DNA from 2 places in the Paraburkholderia tropica genome. Region 2 is predicted to be linked to the other one. Evidence: riboswitches for the same ligand, from Rfam matches in the RefSeq annotation. Region 2 holds a riboswitch; the other holds the start of a gene.

Region 1 (11,358 bases), on a different replicon from region 2:
ATCAGTTGCGCGATGCTTTTGCCGGTCGAGGCGCACAGCGCGAGCAGTTCGGCGCCCGAGGTGAACGCATGCGGCATCTGCTGCGCGGCGGCCAGCACCTTGGTGTTCGGCGCGCCCGCCGTCACGACGAAACCGCCGCCGACCGAGAGATAAGTGCTTTCGCGCAGCGTCTCGCCGTTGGCGTCGAGCGCGCGCAGCTTCATGCCGTTCGGATGCTCGGGCAGCGCCTGGCGATAAAAGGCGATGTGCTCCTTCATCACGAACGGAATCGTGTGATGGCCGAGCAGCGCGAGCAGGCGCGAGGCGCGCACGGCTTCGAGACGCGCGTTGATGGTCTCGGGATCGACCGTGTCGGGCGCGTCGCCCATCAGGCCGAGCATCACGCCGCGGTCGGTGCCGTGGCCTTTGCCGGTCGCGCCGAGCGAGCCGTACAGTTCGACCTTCACGGAGGCGGTGGGCGCGAGCAGCCCGTCGCGCTCGAGTCCTTCGGCGAACATCAGGGCCGCGCGCATCGGTCCGACCGTATGCGAACTGGACGGCCCGATGCCGATTTTGAAAAGGTCGAAAACGCTGACTGCCATGGGTACTGCTCCTGCTTGATCGTGTCGGTTTCAGGGGATGCTGCGCGGTGTGGTGCGCGACATCGAATTCATGCGCCACCGCTGCAACCCGTCACGCGCGATCAGCGCGCCGGCAACGGCAGGCAGACGGCAAGCCACGCGGGCGGCGTGGGTGCCAGTTTCAGGGCGATCGGCGCATAGCGGCCATCGAGCCGCGCGGCCAGGTGAAACAGTTCGGCGGCGTTCTTCGGATCCCATGCGCCGGTGTAGCCGGGCAAACCGGCCTCGCGGCGCTTGGCGTCGAACGGCACGCTCGAATGCACGAATTCCTCGTGCGTCTTCTCGCCGAGCGCGTACGGCGTGAGCCAGTCGAGCGCGCTCGCCAGCGTGGCGCCGTTGGCCGCGCGTTCGGGCAGCCAGTTGCGGTTGTGGCGGCGCGCGGCGAGCGCGGCCGTCACGAGCGGCTGCAGATCGTAGGTCACGTAGTGCAGCGCGTCGCGCTCGGTGAAATCGAGCGTGGAGCCGTCGGGCGCGACGTTGTCGCCGATATGCTCGACGAACAGACGCTGCGCCGTCGCGATCATCTTGCGGTTGTCGAGCGTGAACGCCGTCATCGCAATGAGCTTGACCCGATGGCTCTGCCAGTTGTTCGCGAACGTGCCCTTGAGCGGGCGCGGCTGCGCGTCCACCTGCTGGATGTAGCCGTTCGCGAACTTGTTCAGAAACAGCATGGTCGCGTTGCGCGTTTTCACCGGCAGCGCGCTCGCGGTCATGTCGTACGCGAGGATCAGCGCTTCGAAGCGCGTTTCGTCGATCGGATTGAAGCTCGGTTGATAGGTCGTGACCCACGCGTACAGAAAGCGGTCGACGAGCTTCAGGAAGCGGTCGTCGCTCGTGGCGCGCCAGGCGAGCGCCGCGTTGCGCATCAGGTCGAGTTCCTTCTCGGCCTCCACGCTCTGGTCGTAGATGCCCTCGTGCGGCAGCGTGCCTTCCGTGTGCAGCCGCGCGAGCGGATGCGGCACGTCGTTCACGTGCGCCTGCACTTCGGCCACCAGCGCTTTCACGCCGGGGTCCGAATTGGTGCGTTCGCTGGTCTGCAGGGCCGGTGCCGCGCAGAAGTTCATCGCCGCGCGCGCCGGTTGCGCCGCGCTCAGGGCCGCGAGGCCCGCACTCACGAAACAGGCCGCCGCGAGCGTGCGCGCGCCGCCGCGCGCCAAGCGGCCCTTGGCCTGCGTGATCGCCGGATTTCCGGCCAAGGCCGTTCCCACCTTCCGCGCCATGCGCGACTCCCTGGTTCAAGGCTGACAGGTGTGTGATGTTAACGGTTTGGCGAGCTTTGGCGAAGTTTCGCGGCGGCAAATGTAACGAAAGTAACGTCGCAGGGCGGGGCGCACGCCGGGTCGCCGGGCCGGCCGCACGGCGCCGCCGCGTCGACCGGAGGTCGTGCGGCGGCATGGCGGCGGTCATGGCCGGTTACCCGACGGTTACGCTCATTCGCCGGCGGTCCCGTCGGCCTGATCGTCGTAAGCGTCGATCGGCACGCACGAGCAGAACAGATTGCGGTCGCCGTAGACGTTGTCGGCGCGGCCGACCGGCGGCCAGTACTTGCGCGCGACCAGCGACGCGAGCGGATACGCCGCCTGCTCGCGCGAGTAGGCGTGCGCCCAGCCGTCGGCGACCACCACGGCGGCCGTGTGCGGCGCGTGACGCAGCGGGTTGTCCTCGGCGTCGGCGCGACCGTCTTCCACGGCGCGGATTTCCTCGCGGATCGCGATCATGGCGTCGATAAAGCGGTCCAGCTCCTCCTTCGACTCCGACTCGGTCGGCTCGACCATCAGCGTGCCCGGCACCGGGAAGCTCATGGTCGGCGCGTGGAAGCCGTAGTCCATCAGGCGCTTGGCCACGTCGTCGACGGTGATGCCACTCGCATCCTTGATGGGGCGCAGGTCGAGAATGCACTCGTGCGCCACGAGGCCGCCGGGGCCGCTGTACAGCACCGGGAAGTGCGGCGCGAGCTTGTTCGCCACGTAATTCGCGTTGAGGATCGCGGTTTCGGTCGCGGCGGTGAGGTTCGCCGCGCCCATCATCGCGATGTACATCCACGAAATCGGCAGGATCGAGGCCGAGCCGTACGGCGCCGCGCTGACCGCGCCGATGCCGTGGCCCTGATCGGTCGAGCGCTTGTAGCCCGACGAAAGCTGGTTCGGCAGGAACTGCGCGAGGTGCGCGCCGACCGCGACCGGACCGACGCCCGGGCCGCCGCCGCCGTGCGGAATGCAGAAGGTCTTGTGCAGGTTCAGGTGCGAGACGTCGCCGCCGAACTGGCCCGGCGCCGCGAGACCGACCATCGCGTTCATGTTGGCGCCGTCCACGTAGACCTGGCCGCCTGCCGCGTGCACGATTTCGCAGACTTCGCGCACGTTTTCCTCGAACACGCCGTGCGTGGACGGGTAGGTGATCATGATCGCCGCGAGCTTCGCCGCGTGCTGTTCGGCCTTGGCCTTGAGGTCGGCGAGATCGATGTTGCCTTGCGCGTCGCACGCGACCACCACGACCTGCATGCCCGCCATCTGCGCGGAAGCCGGGTTCGTGCCGTGCGCCGAAGCGGGAATCAGGCAGACGTTGCGGTGCGCGTCGCCGCGCGAGGCGTGATACGCCTGAATGATCAGCAGACCGGCGTACTCGCCCTGCGAGCCGGCGTTCGGTTGCAGCGAGACGGCGGCGTAGCCGGTCGCGGCCACGAGCATCTGTTCGAGCTGATCGACCATTTCGCGGTAGCCGACGGTTTGCTCGGCGGGCGCGAACGGGTGAATCTGGCCGAACTCGGGCCACGTCACCGGCAGCATTTCCGAGGTGGCGTTGAGCTTCATCGTGCACGAACCGAGCGGAATCATCGAACGGTCGAGCGCCAGGTCCTTGTCCGAGAGGCTGCGCAGATAGCGCAGCATTTCCGTTTCCGAATGGTGACGGTTGAAGACCGGATGCGTGAGGTAAGCGCTTTCGCGCGCGAGCGCGGCCGGGAAGGTGGCGGCGTTGGCGGCGGCGAGTTCGGCGTCGAGCGCGTCGACCGACGGCGTCTCGCCCGCGAACGCGGCTTGCGCGAACACGGCGAGCAGATCGGCCAGATCGCCGCGCGTGGTGGTTTCGTCGACGGAGACGCCCACGCGCGTTTCGCTCACGCGGCGCAGGTTCATGCCGCGCGCGAGCGCCGCGTCATGCAGCGCCTGGGTGCGCGCGCCCGCTTCGAACGTGATGGTGTCGAAGAACGACGCGTTGACGAGCGTGTAGCCGAGCTTCTGCGCGCCCGCGGCCAGAATGGCGGCCACGCGGTTCACGCGCTGCGCGATGCGCTTCAGACCCTGCGGACCGTGATAGACCGCGTACATGCTGGCCATGATCGCGAGCAGCGCCTGCGCCGTGCAGACGTTCGAGGTGGCCTTCTCGCGGCGGATATGCTGTTCGCGCGTTTGCAGCGCGAGGCGCAGCGCCGGGTTGCCCTGCGCGTCGACGGTCACGCCGACGAGACGGCCCGGCATCTGGCGCTTGAAGTCGTCCTTCACCGCGAGGTAGGCGGCGTGCGGGCCGCCGAAGCCCATCGGCACGCCGAAGCGCTGCGAGTTGCCCACGGCCACGTCCGCGCCCCATTCGCCGGGCGGCGTGAGCAGCGTGAGCGCGAGCAGGTCGGCGGCGGCGATCACCGCGCCGCCCGCGGCGTGCACGGCCTGGGCGAGTTCGCGGTAGTCGCGCACGTCGCCGTTCACGCCCGGATATTGCAGCAGCACGCCGAAGGCGTTCGCCTGCGCGGCCTCGGCGGCGGGGCCGACCTTCACTTCGATGCCGATCGGTTTGGCGCGCGTCTGCACGACTTCGAGCGTTTGCGGCAGCACGTCGTCGGCGACGAAGAACACGTTCGACTTCGACTTGCCCACGCGCTGCACGAGCGTCATCGCTTCGGCGGCGGCGGTGCCTTCGTCGAGCAGCGATGCGTTGGAAATGGCGAGGCCCGTCAGGTCGACGATCATCTGCTGATAGTTCAGCAGCGCCTCCAGACGGCCTTGCGAGATTTCCGGCTGGTACGGCGTGTAGGCCGTGTACCACGCCGGATTTTCGAGCACGTTGCGCAGGATGACGGCCGGCGTGTGCGTGTCGAAATAGCCCTGCCCGATGTACGAGCGGAACACCTGGTTCTTGTCCGCGAGCGCGCGCAGCGCGGCCAGCGCCTCGGCTTCCGAGCGCGGCTGCGAGAACGGCCCGAGCGGCAGCGTCTCGGTGCGGCGGATCTTCGCCGGAATCACCGCGTCGATCAGCGCCGCGCGCGACGCGAAGCCGAGCGCGTCGAGCATCGCTTGCTGGTCGGCCGTGTCGGGGCCGATGTGGCGGGCGGCGAAGGCGTCGTGCGCTTCGAGCGCCGCGAGCGAGAGAGCCGTGGGCGAGGTGTTCATCAGACGATCCGGGTGTTCGAGCTTCATGAGGTTTCCTGCCGGCGCGGGCGGCGCGTCGCGTAGTGCCGCGATGCCGCCGCGCCTGTGCGTTGGGACGGGCCTTCTGCGAAAGCCGTCCCGGGGTTTAGGCGCCGATGGCCTTCTCGTAGGCGGCGGCGTCGATCAGCGCGTCGAGCTTGGCGTCGGCGGCCGGCTTGATCTTGAAGAGCCACGACTCGTAGGGCGCGCCGTTCACGCCTTCGGGGGCGTCGACGAGCGCCGAGTTCGATTCGACGATCTCGCCCGAGACCGGCGCGTAGATGTCCGAGGCGGCCTTGACCGATTCGATCACGGCGATGGCGTCGCCCGCCGTGACGGCGCGGCCGGCTTCGGGCAGTTCGAGGAAGACGATGTCACCGAGCGCTTCCTGCGCGTGATCGGTGATGCCGACGGTCAGCGTGCCGTCGGCTTCGGTGCGGATCCACTCGTGCGATTCGGTGTATTTCAGATCGGCCGGGATGCTCATGGTTGCTCCAGTGCGTGGTTCGTTTATGACTTGAAAAGAGGGTGGGCGTGCGCGCCGGAATCCTTGCGGATCAGGCGACCAGCACCTTGCCGTTGCGCACGAACGGCAGTTTTACCACGCTTGCGGGAAGGGCTTTGTCGCGGATCTGCACCTGCACGACGTCGCCCGGCTGCACGCCCTCGGGCACGCGCGCGAAGGCGATGGATTCCTGCATCGTCGGCGAGAAGGTGCCGCTCGTGATCTCGCCGTCGCCGTGCGGCGTCAGCACTTTCTGGTGAGCGCGCAGCACGCCGCCGGCCTTGCCGTTTTCCTTCTGCAGGATCAAGCCGACGAAGGTCGAGCGCGTGCCGTTCGCTTCGAGCGCGGCGCGACCGACGAACTCGCGCGGCGTCTTCAGGTCGACGGTCCAGGCGAGGCCCGCGTCGAGCGGCGAGACCGCTTCGTCCATGTCCTGGCCGTAGAGGTTCATGCCCGCTTCGAGGCGCAGCGTGTCGCGCGCGCCGAGGCCGCAGGGCTTCACGCCCTGGCGTTGCAGCGCGTCCCAGAACTCGCAGACGGCGGCGGCGGGCAGCACGATTTCGAAGCCGTCTTCACCGGTGTAGCCGGTACGCGCGATCATCAGCTCGCCGAACGGCGTGGCGTCGATCTTCGCGGCGTTGAAGGGCTTGAGGATTTCGGTGGCGCTGCGCGAGGAGGGCGCGACGGCCCAGACTTTCTCGCGCGCGTTCGGGCCTTGCACGGCGACGATCGCGAGATCGCGGCGCGGTGTGATGGTGAGGCCGAAGCCGCCTTCGGCGTTGAGCTTCTCGAACCAGGCGATGTCTTTGTCGGCGGTGCCCGCGTTGACGACGGTGCGGAACGCGTCGTCGGCGAAGTAATAGACGATCAGGTCGTCGATCACGCCGCCTTCGGGGTTGAGCATGCAGGAATAGAGCGCCTTGCCGGGCGTCGTCAGCTTGGCGACGTTGTTGGCGAGCGCGCGGGCGAAGAATTCGCGCGCCTTCGCGCCCGAGAAGTCGACGACGCACATGTGCGAGACATCGAACATGCCGGCGTCGGTGCGCACGGCGCGATGTTCGTCGATCTGCGAGCCGTAGTTGACGGGCATGTCCCAGCCGCCGAAATCGACCATGCGGGCGTTCAGCGCGCGGTGCGTGTCGTTCAGCGGAGTGCGTTTGAGTTCGGTCATGAGGCCTCAGGCGGTCGCGAGGGTTTTCGTGCGACTCCGGGGGAATGTCCCGCCGGAATTCGAGCGAAAACGAAAAAGGCCATGCAGGACTCGCCGCAGGCACGATGCCCGTGGTCGGTTCTTGCATGGCCCCTCTGTCCTCGGTACCTGAGAGATTGCGTCGAACGACGCGCGCCCCTTCGGTGGGCAGCCTGAACGCCAGGGTTACGATCCCTCCGCCGTTCTACTGCCGCTCTCCAGAGTTGCGGACCTGAGTGCCGTCTCGCGCGTCTCGCACGCGGGTGCGAAACAGGCGAAGCAGCGGTCCGGCGCGCACGGTCCTTTTGCCTGAGAGTTTGTGGGTTGCCCCTTCGGCGGCGGCGTTGCGATTCGAAATTGACTCGACTCGCGAACGTCGCGCTCTCCCGGCGCGCGCAGCGATTGTGCTGGACGCCGGCGGGCTGTGTCAATGCGGAAAAATTAGGCGCACCGTGGCGGCGGAACGGGAGTGGAACCTGCGCCAGCCGGCCGCGCGTGCTGGCGGGCCATGCGCCGAACGCCGCCCGGCAAGGCTTGCGCGCATGCGGCCCCGAAAGAACCGCTCGCGCGCGACCGCGCATGCGCGCCAAAAAAAGAAACGGGCCGCGCGAGGCGGCCCATGTGATCGCGGTGGTTTTGCGCGGGCTTATTCGCCGATGGCGCGCGCCGCCGTATCGAGCTCCTGGTTGAGCACGTGCTGCTCGTCGCCGGAGATGCCGCCGCCGTGCTGCGCAGCCATGTCGTGCGCCTCGCCGCGGATCGTGTCGAGGCGGTGATGCAGCGCGGCGCCCTGCGGCGGCGGATAGTAGCCCTGGTTCACGCGCGCGTCGATGCGGCGGCCCAAGGTGTCGATGCGGGCGTCGACCTGATGCAGGCGGTCGACGGCCAGTTCATGCGGATTCGAGCCGGAATGCTGCGCGGGCGGGGTGACGACGCATGCGGCGAGCGTCGAGATCAGCGCGGCGGCGCAGCTCAGGCGGATGGCACGGTTCATACAATTCAATCGGGTCATTGAGACTCTCCTTGTTGTCGGTCCGGGGCGGGCTGGCGCGCGCCACGAACCCTGCACCCCGGAAGATGCAGAACGTTATCGCTCTGTTTCTGGCGTTGTTCGTCGCAAACGCGTCGCGCGCGCCGTGCGATGACCGCACGGCGGCGCAGACTTGTAACCGTTTGTATGGACCTTTCAGACGCGTCGGCGGTTTGCAAGCCGCGCGGCCTCGCCGGGCAGTCGGTTCGCGCGAGGTTCGCGCGCTCAGCGCGCGCTCACTGAGCGCGCGTGAAGGCGATCGTGCGGCCTTCCTCGGCGCTGCGCATCGCCAGCTCGACGATCGTCATCACGTCGACGGCGTCCTGCGGACTCACCGGGAACGGCGTGCCCTCGCGGATCGCGGCGGCGAGCGCGCGGTACAGGTCGGCGTAATTGCCCGCGGCGTTGGGCACGTCGCGGTCGGACTCCTGGCCGTCGTCGGCCATGACGTGCAGTCGGCCCGCTTCGTTGCCGTCGCCGAAACCGGGCTGGCCGGGGCGCAGGCCCGCCTTCAGCTGGTCCTCCTGGGTATCGAGCCCGTTTTTCAGGTAGCTGCCGCGCGTGCCGTGAATCGCGAAACGCGGCGCGTACGCGGCCAGCGCGCTCGCGTGCAGCACGGCGTCGAGGCCGTCGTAGCGCAGCACGAGGTGCGCGTAGTCGGGCGCGCTGGCGTGGTCGCGGCGCGTGTGCACGAAGGCCGTGACCGACTCGGGCGCGCCGAACAGCGCGAGCGTCTGGTCGATCAGATGCGGCCCGAGGTCGTAGAGCAGGCCGCCGCCGCGCGTCGCGTCCTCGCGCCAGCGCTGGCGCACCTGCGGACGGAAGCGGTCGAAGTGCGATTCGTAATGCGTGACGCGGCCCAGCTCGCCGTTCGCGATCAGCTGCTTGACGGTGAGGAAGTCGCCGTCCCAGCGACGGTTGTGGAACGGCGCGAACACGAGGCCGCGCTGCTTCGCGATGGCCGCGAGCGTGCGCGCTTCCTCGGCGGTGAGCGTGACCGGTTTGTCGACGAGCACGTGCTTGCCGCGCTCCAGCGTGCGGCGCGCGAGTTCGTAGTGCGTGTCGTTGGGCGTGGCGATCACGACGCATTCGATCGCGTCGAGCGAGAGCAGCGCGTCGAGATCGGGGACGATTGCGGCGTCCGGATAGTCGGCCTGCGCACGCTCGGCCTGGCTCGTGGCGATGGCGGCAAGCGTGACGGGCAGATTCGCCATGCCGCTATGGGCGATCACGGGTGCATGGAAGGTCTGGCCGGCGAAGCCATAGCCCATCAGGCCGATTTGCAGCGGTGCTGTCATGTAAGCGCGTCCTCTTTCCAGCGTGGGAGCGGCACGGCGGGTAGCGATGCCGCGGGTGGCGGGAGCCCGTTATTGTGGCACGCACGACGGCGCGCGTGGCGGGGCGCTGCGGGGACGGATCGGCGTGCGGCTGGATCGGCTGGTCGACGCGGCGTGTCGTTGTGACACGACGCTGTGACCTGATGCGCGCGGGATGCGGCGTCGCGCCGTTAGCGGGGCGGCATCGGCGCGACACCGCATCGTGTTAACATCGCGGCTCTCGCGTGAAGGGCCGCCGCGCCATGAGCATCGTCTGCATCATGCGCAGGTCTTGCGCCGCACGCTACCCGGCAGTACCACCCGTTTTTCCAATCCAGCAACGATGTCCGCAGGCCTGAATCCCGCCCAGAACGAAGCGGTGCGCTATCTCGACGGTCCCTGTCTCGTGCTCGCCGGCGCGGGCAGCGGCAAGACGCGCGTCATTACGCAGAAGATCGCCCATCTGATCGAAGCGAAAGGCTTCGAGCCGCGCCATATCGCCGCCGTCACCTTCACCAACAAGGCCGCCGCCGAAATGCGCGAGCGCGTGGGCAAACTGCTCGAAGGCAAGACGCTCACGACGCCCGGCAAGGAAGGCCGCAAGGTGCCGGCGAACCAGTTGACCGTCTGTACGTTCCACTCGCTGGGCGTGCAGATCCTGCGCCAGGAAGCCGAGCATCTGGGACTCAAGCCCCAGTTCTCGATCATGGATTCGGACGACTGCTTCGCCATGATCCAGGAGCAGGTGGGCTCGACCGACAAGGGTTTCATCCGCAAGATCCAGTCGATCATCTCGCTCTGGAAGAACGGTCTCGTCATGCCCGAGCAGGCGCTCGCGACGGCGTCGAACGAGGACGAGCATCAGGCGGCCATCGTCTACCGCAACTACATGGCGACGCTGCACGCCTATCAGGCCGTCGATTTCGACGATCTGATCCGCCTGCCCGCCGAGCTGTTCGCGAAGAACGAGCCGGTGCGCGAGCGCTGGCAGAACAAGCTGCGCTATCTGCTGGTCGACGAATACCAGGACACCAACACTTGCCAGTACGAGCTGCTCAAGCTGCTGGCGGGCCCGCGCGCGGCGTTCACGGCCGTGGGCGACGACGACCAGGCGATCTACGGCTGGCGCGGCGCGACCATCGAAAATCTCGCGCAGCTCGGCAAGGATTATCCGAAGCTGCACGTGGTCAAGCTGGAGCAGAACTATCGCTCGACCGTGCGCATTCTCACGGCGGCGAACAACGTGATCGCCAATAACCCGAAGCTGTTCGAGAAGAAGCTCTGGTCCGAGCACGGCATGGGCGACACGATCACCGTCACGCCCTGCAACGACGAGGAGCACGAAGCCGAATCGGTCGTGTTCCGTCTCTCGGCGCACAAGTTCGAGCGCCGCGCGCAGTTCCGCGACTACGCCATTCTTTATCGCGGCAATTTCCAGGCGCGCATCTTCGAGCAGGTGCTGCGCCGCGAGCGCATTCCGTACGTGCTGTCGGGCGGGCAGTCGTTCTTCGACAAGGCCGAAATCAAGGACATCTGCGCGTATCTGCGTCTGATCGCCAATCACGACGACGATCCCGCGTTCATCCGCGCGATCACGACGCCGCGCCGCGGCGTGGGCAACACCACGCTCGAAGCGCTCGGCTCGTTCGCGGGGCAGGCGAAGGTGTCGCTGTTCGAAGCGGTGTACATGGGCGGCATCGAGGCGCGGCTGTCCGCGCGCCAGGTCGAGCCGATGCGCGTGTTCTGCGACTTCATGCAGCGCCTGGCCGAGCGAGCCGTGAAGGATCCGGCGACCGTCGTGCTCGACGAGCTGATGGACGCGATTCACTACGAGGCGTATCTCTACGACGCCTTCGACGAGCGCCAGGCGCAGTCGAAGTGGCAGAACGTGCTCGAATTCCTCGAGTGGCTCAAGCGCAAGGGCACCAAGCCCGAGCAGGAGATCGGCGAAGACAGCGAGGCGACGGGTTACGACAACACCGACGGTCTCGCCGACACCGGCAAGAATCTGATGGGCCTGATCCAGACCGTCGCGCTGATGTCGATGCTTGAAGGCAAGGAAGAGGACCCGGACGCGGTGCGCCTGTCGACCGTGCACGCGTCGAAGGGGCTGGAGTATCCGCACGTGTTCCTGGTGGGCGTCGAGGAAGGCATCATGCCGCATCGCGGCGGCTCGGAAGACGACATCGTCGACGATTCGCGCATCGAGGAAGAACGCCGCCTGATGTATGTGGCGATCACGCGCGCGCAGCGCAGCCTGCATCTGAACTGGTGCAAGAAGCGCAAGCGGGCGCGCGA
Region 2 (11,358 bases):
GTGCGTTTCGGCGTCTCTTCGCTTCCCGCTGGAACATTCGTCGAGCGTCTTTACGACAAGGGTCTGTATGTACTGCCGTCCGGCGCAGATGGCGTACGCGCCATTCCTTATCTGAACATAACTCGCCAGCAGGTACAGGAAGCCATCGATATCATTTCGGTCGTCGCACAAGAGAACGCACGTAACGCTGGCGTGAGTGGACCTGGCGGCAAGGTGTCGTCTGGGGCCGGCTATTAATTACATTTTTTGGCGTCAGCCTAAAGTATCACCTTGATAGCAGTAAAAGCGGGGGTGACGATGCCCTCGTGACGGTCGCTATCTCTCGATCAGCTCGTCACACCAACTCGTTGGTGGCGCGTGGCAATGCGCGCAAGTGCGTTGCCACGCGTCTATCGAGAATGGCAGGGCGGAACCAAAGGCTCGAGCGATCAGGAAGTCAGTGCGCGTCTCGACGCAGTCGTTCATAGGGTGTGCACACGACCGGGGCAGATAACGGAGCGCACGTTCAGGTTGGCACCGATCAATTTGTCGAAAGGGAGTTCCGACCTGTCACTCTGCAGAGGAATGTCTCGCAAATTCGAACGGCTGCACAGGATTGGCGTGAGTGGAGCAGCTGCCTCACGCGTTGGCGATGCAGGGCGTACTACTCCTGCCGTTGGAAGGATCCACTCCTCCGACAAGATGCATCGGGGTGTCCGCGTCAAGCGGTGAGCCTAGCTATTGTCCGATGCATGTCATGGTAGTTTTGCAATCGTTGTATTCGTGCATCACGGGAGAGACCGCTCGATTGAGCGGCGCCGATGGAGCAACCGCCCCGGAAACTCTCAGGCAAAAGGACCGTGATGCGAGGACGCTCTGGAGAGCGGCGCCTCGTGCGCCCACCGAAGGGGAGCCACCGCCGTAACGCAACAGGGACAGTGGCGAAACTCTCAGGTAAACGGACAGATGGGGCATCCGCGTCGGCGACACATATCGCTGGCGATGCTCAATACAATCTGGACCAGAACATGTCACGAATCGCCATCATTGGCGCCGGTATTACCGGCGTCACTACCGCTTATGCCCTTTCGAATCACGGCCATAGCGTCAGTGTCTTCGAGCGGCATCGCTATGCCGCAATGGAGACGTCCTTCGCGAATGGTGGCCAGCTCTCGGCCAGCAATGCGGAGGTATGGAACAGCCGTGCCACTGTCCTCAAAGGACTGCGTTGGATGTTCGCACGCGACGCACCGCTGCTACTGAATCCGCGGCCAAGCTTACACAAGTACGGCTGGATTGCCGAGTTTCTCGGAAACATCCCGCGATACGAAGCGAACACGATTGAAACTGTGAGGCTTGCGATCGCTGCACGCGCACACCTATTCCACATTGCGGAGCGCGAGGGCATCCAGTTCGATCTCGAGCAGCGCGGAATCTTGCACTTCTATGCAACGCGCAAGGAGCACGAAGCAGCAATGCGCGTGAATACCTTGCTGCGAGCGGGGGGGCTGGATCGTCGCCCAGTGACGCCGGAGGAGATGCGCGCAATCGAGCCGACTCTTCACGGCCGCTTTCACGGAGGATTTTTCACTGAGTCGGATTCGTCCGGGGATATCCACAAATTTACCGGAGGGCTTTCATCGGCCTGCGAGCGTCGCGGTGTGCAATTTCACTACGACACGGCAATCGACAGCGTCGAATCCGTGGACTGCGGCAAGATTTTGATTTCTTCCGACCAACGACGCGAAGTCTTTGATCGCATCGTCATCTGTGCCGGCGTCGGCAGTCGCCGGTTCGCTGCGATGCTGGGCGATCATGTGAACGTCTATCCAGTCAAGGGCTATTCGATCACGGTACATCTGGATGATGAACCGAGTCGGAGCAGCGCTCCCTGGGTGAGCATCCTCGATGACCGCGCGAAGATCGTCACCAGCCGTCTTGGGACAGACCGGTTCCGGGTTGCGGGCACAGCAGAGTTCAACGGCGTGAACCGGGATATTCGTTCGGATCGGATCGAACCATTGATCAATTGGGTGCGTCGATACTTCCCTGTCGTCTCCACTTCGCGAGTTATTCCATGGGCAGGACTGAGACCGATGCTGCCAAGCATGCTGCCGCGCGTGGGTCGTGGCAGGCGCCCTGGTGTCTTTTACAACACGGGACATGGTCATCTGGGCTGGACTTTGTCGGCGGCAACCGCGGAGGCCGTTTCCTCCATGATCGGTGTAGATTGAGCGAATGGCAACATTGCCGTTTGCCAACAGAGCGTGCTTTGCCACAACTCGCCCGGATAGAGTTCGGAAACTCCCATTTGCAAGTCAGTCGCCTGCAAGTGCAGTGGCAGATCGACATCACCTCGGTCTATCGGGTTTTTGTCTTTCCGCAGCAGCGGCGAAAGTACGGTAACTACGGGCCCCTATCGTTTTTATAGATGAAATACTACTTTGATAGTAGTATCTCATCTATAGCGGTGTTCGCCCTCATAGAATGGGACCGGGCACCACGCCACATATCACGCAGAGCGGGACATTCGATGGCAGACAATATGAGCAACCGTCATGAAAGGCTTAGAGTTCTTATCCTTGGCGCTGGCGCACTGGGTGGTTACTATGGCTCCCGCTTGATCCAGGCCGGCGCTGATGTAACGTTCCTGGTGCGTCCCCGGCGCGCTGAAGCGTTGATGCGCGATGGATTGCGTGTATCGAGCTCATTGGGGGACTTCTCTTCGGCGGTCCGTACGGTGGCCGCGGACGCAGTGAGGCCGGGCTACGACCTGGTCTTGCTCACCTGCAAAGCGTACGACCTCGACGACGCCCTGAATTCGTTGGCGCCCGCGCTAGCCGGCGCAGCCGGTATTCTCCCCCTGCTGAACGGCATGGCGGTGTACGACACGCTAGACCGTCGCTATGGTCGAGCGCGTGTGCTGGGGGGCGTCTCGTATATCGCGGCGTCGAGCGCAGAGGACGGCAGCATCGTGCACATGGGCAATCAGGACAAGCTCATTGTCGGTGCGCGCCATCCGTCGCAACGCGATCTGGTCGGGCAGCTCCATGCGGCGTTCGCCGCCACATCGGGCTTGCGTGTGTTGTCCGAGAGAGTTGATGCTGACCTCTGGCAGAAGTGGGTAATGCTGTCCTCAGGCGCAGCCGCGACCTGCCTGATGCGCGGGCGCTTGTGCGATATCTTGCGAACGTCTGATGGCAAGAACTTGATCTCCGCATTGATCGAAGAGTGTGTAACTGTCTCCAGGGCGGAGGGCTTCGATCTCAGCCCGCAGGTCGTGGACGGCGTCCGTCGCTTTTTGCTGGATGCAGAGTCGACCTGGGCCGCATCCATGATGCGCGATATTGCGCGACTCTCCCCGCGTATCGAGTCGGAAGCGATCGTCGGTGACATGATCGCCCGCGCGGCACGCCACCAGATCGATACGCCATACTTGCGGGTTGCCTATGCGCATCTGCAAACGTACGTCCTACACAGCGCGAATTAATACAAGTGCTATTGGCGCAACCCTCACCATCGGTGCTGCGCCCCACCTGGCTATCGATCCGAAGAGTATCAGGCGCTACGCGCCGAGCGCGACGCTGCGTGCCGAGCTTCAGGAAGCGAAACCAGTTGGTAGAGACTACCGGCTTCGCACTGCGCGGTCATCTTGCTGAGCTGGGCGCGGAGCTTATGATGAGTGCCGGACGTGGACTTCACGCTGTCGCAGCCGGGCATGCCCGACGACATCGCACGAGCATCGTCGCGTGGTGGAAGCCATGCGCGCGTTCCAAGAAGCCGACTTACCGATGCTCACGCGTGGCGGGGGCACGTCGATGTGCGGGCAGTCGGTCAACGCGGCGGTCATCATCGACGCGTCGAAGTACCTCACGACCATCGGGGAAAACCGATGAGACGAGCCTCGTGGCTAAGGTGCGGCCGGGCGTGATCTGCGATCAGCTCAACGACGCCGCCGCGTTGCGCGAGCACCTCGCGGCGGGCGGCCGACGCGCGGAAATTGTCTCGGGTCTGCTCGGTCCCGTGGAGAGATACGGCGACGCCATCCGCGAAGGCTTTCCCAAACTCAAGCGCCGCGTCGCGGGCTAAAGCGCCGACCAGCTGCGGCCGGCGAACGATTTCAACGTCGCGCGTGCTGGTGGGCTCCGAAGGTACCGGCGTTTCCGTGCTGCGCGCGAAGACTACGCTAGTCATCAACCCCGTACATCGCCTGCTCGTGGTGTTCGGATTCCCGACCATTTTCGATGCCGCCGATTGCGTGCCGCAACTTCTGCCACGGTCGCCGATCGCGATGTGAGAGCTAGACACGGGCATCGTCGAAGGCTTTCGCGAGCGTTGCATCGCGCTGGCTGACATCGTCGATTTGTCAGAAGGCAATGCTTCGCTGATCGTCGAATTCGGCGCGTTCGACAAGGCCGTGGCGATGGAATTCGCGCAGCGCGCGGCGGCACTCGCGCCTGAGTTGTCGGGCACGCCGTCGGCGCGGCTCGTCGACGATGCCGCGCTCATGAAGCGTTTGTGATCAGCCCGCGAAACCGCCGCGTCGGCTACCTCCATCGGCGACGACATGTCGAAGCCCGATCCGGTCGTCGGCTGGGAAGATGCCGCCGTGGAGCCGCGCCATCTCGGCGCCTACCTGCGCGAATTCTCGGCGCTGTTGGAATTGTACGGCTACAAAACGAGTGTGTACGGCCGTTTCGGCGATGGCTGCATTTACTCGGGCATCACCTCGACCTGCGTAACGGGCAAGGCCTGAAGCCGTGGCGCGAGTTCCTGTTCGACGCCGCGAAGCTCGTCGTGAAGTACGAAGGCTCGCTGTCGGGCGAACGGTGCGACGGCTAGGCGAAGGGCGAGATGCTGCACCTGATGTACTCGCCGGAACTGATGGAAGCGTTCCGCGCCTCCAAGGCGATCTGGGATCCGCGCGAGCGTATGAATCCGGGCAAGCTGGGCGATGCCATGCCGGTGGACGACAAACCTGCGCCTCGGCACGACCTATCGTCTCTTACATGTGTCGCGCCAGTTCACGTTCGGCGATCTAGCGAAGCCCGACACGTTCGCGCGCGCGACGGAGCGCTGTATCGGCATGGACAAGTGCCGTTCGCTGGGCGGGGACAAGATGTGTCCGAGCTATCGCGCGTCGCGCGAAGAGAAGTATTCGACGCGCGGCCGCGCGCGTCTGCTCTTCGAACTGCTCAAGGGCGAAGTGATCGAGAACGGCCGGCAAAGCGCGGCCGTGAAGGACTCGCTCGATCACTGTCTGGCCTGCAAGGGCTGTCGCAGCGATTGCCCCACGCATGTGGAAGTCGGGAATCACAAGAGCCACTTGCTTTACGAGTATCACAAGTACAAGCGCCGTCATGTGATGGACGCGGTGGTGAGCCGCACCGGCAAGTGGCTGCCCGCCGCCACGCATGCGAGCGGGGTGGCGAATGCGCTGATGCGCAATCCGTCGTTCCGCAAGGTGAGCGCGAAATTCTTTCTCGCCCGAAGACGTGAAGTTTCCGGCCATCGCCGCGAAAGCTTTCCGCAACGGCGCGAGCGCGAAGCGCCTGCTCGCGCTGTGTGAAAGCACGACAAGCGGGAGGAGGAAGCGCATGCCCGTTCTGCTATGGGCCGACACATTCAACAACGGCTTCACGCCCGAAGCGATGGAAGCGGCGGTGCGCGTGTTCGAATCGAAGGGCCTCGAAGTGCGCCTGCTGAGCAGGCACGTGTGCTGCGGATGTCCGATGTACGACGCGGGTCTGCTCCACCGACATTTTCATGTCAACCGCGTAAGCCGGTAATCGACCGACTATAGTTCAAAAGAATCTCGTCTCCACGAGCGCCACCAGCTCAGGAAGATTCGGCATCTCAGATCACTCTGCACGGTGCTCATGACCATCGATTAGTTATCGCCACATCTGAAATATTAGGTAAGGCATGCTAAGGTATCGAAAGTAGATTGCCGTTGCGCATGAGGATAGGTGAGTCGCACTGATCTTGCCGACCTAGCTTTTGGTGCATTCGTCGGAGCGGCGCGCGCAAACGCCTTATTGGTCTACATTTTTCAATACATGTGACAGCGATTGTCCCCGCAGTCATTTGATTAACCCGAACAACGCCAACACTGTGGATACGAACAATCTGATTCAGGTAATAGAATATTCAATCTTCAGAAAGACTACTGACAGCTTCGATGTTCTTCAGTGCGCAAAGATCGATGCAGCGCTGTCTTCAGCTCGGTACTATCAGCGAAACATGCTGAGATCCAAAAATTTCTCCAATGATCTGGATCATTTGGCGTTTTCGCTCGAGAACACTTGTATAAATGGTCTTTATTTAGAGTTTGGTGTGGCATCTGGGCGCACGATCAACCACATTGCTGGATTGAAAAGCGGACAGACAATCTACGGATTCGATGTATTCACGGGTCTGCCTGAGACATGGAGAACTGGCTTCGAGTCGGGCGCCTTCGGACGTGCCGCATTGCCGCCGGTACGGGAGAACTGCAAACTGATTTCAGGACTTTTCGAAAATACCTTGCCTCCATTTATAGAAGGCAAGTCCCGCGATATCGCATTCATCCATGTCGATTGCGATTTGTACGCGGGCACACGCACCATCTTGGAGACATGCCGGCCATATTTGAAGGCCGGCACCGTGATCTGTTTCGACGAGTATTTTAACTACCCCGGCTATGAGCAGCACGAATTTTTAGCTTGGCGCGAGTTTTATAATAAGTATGGAATTGCATATGAATATCTCGGCTTCGTCAGCAGTCACCAACAGGTATCGATTCGTATCACAGCAATCGCCTAGTTAAGGCGATTGCTGTTATCGCTGGCCCCTTGTTTGCAACGTGATGGTAAGAGTATTTCGGCTATGACTGAAAGGTTTGCATTTCCCACCAAGCTGAACACGCATTAGTCACTGATGGGCGTCAGCGTGCGTGCGGGGCGGGCAGCGGGCAACTGCCGGTTGCACTGACGCGAAGCGGGCTATGATCGTCATCATCGTATCCGATCGGGGAGATAGATCTTGGCGACATACAAGGAGCTGAAAGCACAAATGGCCGAGCTGGAGGCGCAGGCGGCTGCTGCCCGGGAGGCAGAGTTTCAGGAGGTCCTCGCTGACATCCGGGCGAAGGTGTCCGAGTACGGATTCACGGAGCAGGACATCTTCGGCCGCAGGCGTGGTGGACCGCGGGCGCCGGCGGCACACGTGGCGGCCAGATACCGTGACCCGAAGACGGGGGCGACCTGGTCGGGTCGGGGCCGGGCGCCGAACTGGATCAAGGACGCGAAGAACCGCGACAGGTTCCTGATCGACAGCTAATACGCGCGGGGAAGCAAACGTCAGGCATATGCGTTTCCACGAACGGGCGGCAGGCGGGTATCGCATCGGCGGTTGATGGTCAGTGACCACGCGCAACGGCATCGGGTGAGGGTCGACGCGATCCGGCGTACTCTAGACCATCTCAGATCGCCAGCGCATGCATGTAGCAACCGGCGAACGTGTTTGGCGCCAATCCCGGTGCGTAGCGCAATAGGTCCGGCGGCTCCGCGTAAAATGCGCTTATGTTTAACTCCGCGGAGCGCAGGTTGGTCAGGCCAAGGAAAGCAGAAAAATTGAAGGTTGTCGCAGTCCGCATCGATCCGGGCATTGAGCGCAGGCTACGGCTTCTGGCGGAAACAAGCGGCGGCAAGCCGTCTTTTTTCCTGCAGCAACTGATCGAAGGCGGGATCAGCGCGCTCGAGGAGGTCTGGCTGCCAGCGGACCAGTTGGCGCAGGTCCGCGCCGGCGAAGTACCCGGGCCCGCTGCGTTCCGGGCAGCCCCTGATCTGTTCGACGAACCGGAGTTTGATCGCTGAAGGGTTGCGTGCCCCAAGCGCTAGTCCGTTGCCCACCGACTGCTCATAGGGACCTGTGGTGGCATGGATGCGCTCGTCAAGCCTATTGCCGTGGACACGGCATTTTCCACTTCGTTAGATCGCCCAGTGGCAGAGGGAACGAACAGCTGCGGATGGGAGCGATTTTATGGGGCCGGTACAAGTTTCACTTCCCGAACGGATCAATTTTTACTTTGTCGGACGGTTGCCAGACACCAGCGTGCTGCCACTCGACCAGACGTCGCCAGCGAGCCGTGCCTGAACCGCATCCCATTTCTTGCGGGATCAGATTCCATGTAATGCCGGAGCGCAACACGAACACAATGCCTGCGAGCACCGCGCGGTCGGGTGTCGGTTTGCGGCCCGCATACTGGCGATTGCGTGGCGCTCGCGCAGGCAGAAGCGGTTCGATGAGTGACCACAATTCGTCGTCGATTAGTTCTTTAGGCATCGCATCCTGTCAGTCAAAACAAGACAGCAAGTTAAAACCAACCCAGAAAAGTTAACAGCCCCGAAATTTAATTTCGCAACAACTTCTTAGCCGAACCCGGGAGGACCGTCGCCGATATATAGGACCTCCAAGCTCGCTGACAACAATGGCCGCTCCCTGCTTGGCTCCGGACGGCCACTCGCAGCGCACGTTGCTGTGTTGAGTCGTCGTTCGGTAACTTATTGTCATAGTAGTTGCGAGCGAGATAACAAAGTTGTAATTGGACCGTATCCTTGGCGTCATGAAGGATCGTCATAATGTCCTCCGCTCTGGTGCGCGGGCTAAGAGCGACTCCTACAGACGAAACCAGCGCGCACCATGCGCAGCTTTAAGCCGGTTACGTTTGCCCGCGCCGCAATGACGGGAGATAGTGATGGTACCGGTAAATCCGATCACATCTGCTTTGCAGCAGATGCAAGTAATGGCGAATGAAGCGGCGAATCCGGAGTCGCTGGACTCTTCGGCGTCGGTTTCGTCTGCGACCAGCCAGGTTAGCTTCACGGAACTGCTTCAACAGTCGCTCGCGAAGGTAAGCGCCAGCCAGGCGTCGGCATCGGGTGAGATGCATGCGTTCGAACTTGGCGCGTCGAACGTCTCGCTCAATTCTGCGAAGATTGACGGCGCTAAAGCCGGCATTATGTTTCAGCAATCGCTGCAAATCCGCAACAGACTCGTAAGCGCCTATACCGACATCATGCAGACGCAGTTGTAGTGAAACGTCGGGCTTCTGGATGCTCGGAATTTGAGTCTTGGGCAATGCCGACCGATTTGCCAAAGGTTATTACGGACTCGGGGCCTTCTCAGTTGCCGAAATTAACGTTCTGTGACGCCTTGCACGCCCGATCAATCGTAAGGGACTTTAATGCTAGATAAGCTCGATGCCGCCTTCGCCTTTGACAAACAGGCGCTTGATGTCCGCTCGTACCGACAGGAACTGATGTCCTCGAACATCGCGAACGCAGACACGCCAGGCTACAAGGCGCGCGATGTCGATTTCGCGTCCTCTCTTGCCCGAGCACTGCGACGGAGCGACGGCACGGTGGGCTCGGGCCCGTCGAAAGGCTCTGCGCTGCCCATGATGGGGACTGCCAACATAACAAGCGGCGTGACGATGGCATTGACGCAACCCGGTCACATCGCCGGCGACACGACGCTCGTCGCAATGGGCGGACCTGCCGATGACTATGGCCCGTTGCTATACCGAATTCCAATACAGCCAGCGCTCGACGGCAACACGGTGGATCTGGATACAGAGCGCGTTCAGTTTGCGGACAACACGGTGCATTTCGAATCGCTGCTTACGGATGTGTCGGGAGAAATAAAGACGTTGCAGTCGGCGATCACGTCGGGCGGCACCTGAGGTTGGGAGACGTTGATCAGCGTAGCAACTTCCGCCGACGGGCGTGTAACCGACTCTTGAGCGTCCGACTGAACACAAGGCTGGATCAAATTTGACCGTCATGTTGGCGACGTGAAGGCCTCCGAGTACGACGCGTACATTGTTCCGGGCGGGACGTGGAATCCGGACTCCCTGCGAGCCGACCGGGACGTCCTGAATCTGGTTAACGAGGCTCATGCTTCAGGAAAGCTTCTCGCCGCAATCTGCCACGGTCCCTGGATCCTGGCAGATGCAGGGCTCCTTAAGGGGCGCCGCGCGACCGCATGGTGGTCGACGGAGAAAGATCTGACGAATGCTGGCGCGACCTACATTGACGAAGCCGTCGTAGTAGACGGGCGCATTGTGACCTCCCGTGCACCGACGGACCTCGAGCCGTTCGTCACGAGGATTGGTTCGATGCTGTAACGGACTCCGATTAGTGTCGACCACACTGATCTGAGCTGCGGGCGCCCATCGTCGACGGGACTTTCGTAAGCGCGAAATTCTCCGCACCTAGGCAGCGCTGCCGAATCGATCCACGATTGCGTCCGCAGACTTGAATTGCGGACGCAGATGATGACCGACACTGACTTTGACTTTCTCCCTCTGCGCGTAACCCGGACGTGCGCGGATGGCAAGCATCGATACGATCCGGAGGGCAAGCGTAAGTTGATCGCAGCCTGTCGCCGGCCGGGCGCGTCATTGGCTGGTCTGGCGCTGAAGGCTGGGGTCAATGCGAACCAGTTGCGCAAATGGGTGCAACTGGAAGAGCGATGTGAAGTTGCCGACGTTTCACATGATGCTATCGCGCAAGCACCGTCAACCTTCGTGCCGGTCGTCTTGATCGGCGAGTCACTGGCATCGACTCCTGCGGACACAGCATTACCAGCCCCGCAGCCGTTGCTGCAACGAGATCCGCCACGTCCGTCGCCGCGAGCTGCACCACTTGCGCGCTTGTCGGCAACACTGCCTAACGGTGTCGTGCTCGAGCTCGAATGCTCTGGGAGAGACACCTCGCTGGTCACGGCGATGATTGCCGCGCTGGGAGCGGGCTGATGTTCCGCTTCGACAACGACCTGCGGATCTACCTGCATCGCGAGCCGATCGACTTCCGGGCTGGACTGAATACGCTGGTGACGATGGTCGAACAGTCGATGCAGCTCGATCCGCTCGCGGGAGCCGTCTTCGGATTCCACAACCGGAAACGGGATCGGGTAAAGCTGTTGCTCTATGACCGTGCCGGCTTCTGGCTGATGTTGAAACGGCTCGAGGTGGATCGTTTCGCGTGGCCCCGTCGTCAGCAGGCCGTGATCGAACTCACGGTCGACCAGCTCCATCTGCTGCTCGACGGCGTCGATCTCGACGCGCTGCGTCCACATCCCGCACGACAGTACTGCTTCACGAGTTGAGGAGCGGAATCGCGAACGTCGTTGGCGAACAACGGCCGTCCCGGCTGTTACACATCTCCGTAAACCTGTGCGACGCCGCGCTTCGCTATCGTGAAGCGCATGAAAGCCGATCTCGCCCGATTGCCGCAGGCCGCCAAGGTCTATATCCACGAACTCGAAGCAGGTCTCGCCGAGCGCGATGCCAGGATCGACGAACTGACCAAGCGCCTCGACGCGTTGGAAGAGCAA

The links. Region 2 has a riboswitch for glycine ahead of G5S35_RS38150 (D-amino acid dehydrogenase). Riboswitches for the same ligand answer to the same signal wherever they lie in the genome.
Region 1: linked by a shared signal. The riboswitch ahead of gcvT (glycine cleavage system aminomethyltransferase GcvT) and the one ahead of G5S35_RS38150 (D-amino acid dehydrogenase) in region 2 are both predicted to bind glycine.

What each region holds. Positions count from the first base shown of each region.
Region 1 is NZ_CP049134.1:3,165,657-3,177,014, reverse strand. It holds gene G5S35_RS14370 (L-serine ammonia-lyase) at 1-581, opposite strand, end outside; gene G5S35_RS14365 (alginate lyase family protein) at 683-1,684, opposite strand; gene gcvP (aminomethyl-transferring glycine dehydrogenase) at 2,051-5,029, opposite strand; gene gcvH (glycine cleavage system protein GcvH) at 5,127-5,507, opposite strand; gene gcvT (glycine cleavage system aminomethyltransferase GcvT) at 5,578-6,696, opposite strand; glycine riboswitch at 6,821-6,946, opposite strand; glycine riboswitch at 7,003-7,113, opposite strand; gene G5S35_RS14345 (hypothetical protein) at 7,361-7,708, opposite strand; gene G5S35_RS14340 (oxidoreductase) at 7,981-9,042, opposite strand; gene G5S35_RS14335 (UvrD-helicase domain-containing protein) at 9,404-11,358, shown strand, end outside.
Region 2 is NZ_CP049138.1:213,050-224,407, reverse strand. It holds gene G5S35_RS38155 (threonine aldolase family protein) at 1-237, shown strand, start outside; glycine riboswitch at 761-850, shown strand; glycine riboswitch at 855-946, shown strand; gene G5S35_RS38150 (D-amino acid dehydrogenase) at 1,008-2,213, shown strand; gene G5S35_RS38145 (2-dehydropantoate 2-reductase) at 2,513-3,469, shown strand; gene G5S35_RS39910 (FAD-binding protein) at 3,729-3,875, shown strand; gene G5S35_RS39905 (hypothetical protein) at 3,886-4,068, shown strand; gene G5S35_RS39900 (hypothetical protein) at 4,343-4,501, shown strand; gene G5S35_RS39895 (FAD-linked oxidase C-terminal domain-containing protein) at 4,547-4,735, shown strand; partial or broken gene G5S35_RS40220 (hypothetical protein) at 4,834-4,884, shown strand; gene G5S35_RS39890 (4Fe-4S dicluster domain-containing protein) at 4,934-5,548, shown strand; gene G5S35_RS39885 ((Fe-S)-binding protein) at 5,577-5,768, shown strand; gene G5S35_RS38135 (class I SAM-dependent methyltransferase) at 6,094-6,783, shown strand; gene G5S35_RS38130 (H-NS histone family protein) at 7,003-7,299, shown strand; gene G5S35_RS38125 (hypothetical protein) at 7,542-7,835, shown strand; partial or broken gene G5S35_RS38120 (transposase) at 8,059-8,304, opposite strand; gene fliE (flagellar hook-basal body complex protein FliE) at 8,714-9,055, shown strand; gene flgB (flagellar basal body rod protein FlgB) at 9,206-9,703, shown strand; gene G5S35_RS38105 (DJ-1/PfpI family protein) at 9,788-10,147, shown strand; gene tnpA (IS66-like element accessory protein TnpA) at 10,298-10,777, shown strand; gene tnpB (IS66 family insertion sequence element accessory protein TnpB) at 10,777-11,130, shown strand; gene tnpC (IS66 family transposase) at 11,230-11,358, shown strand, end outside.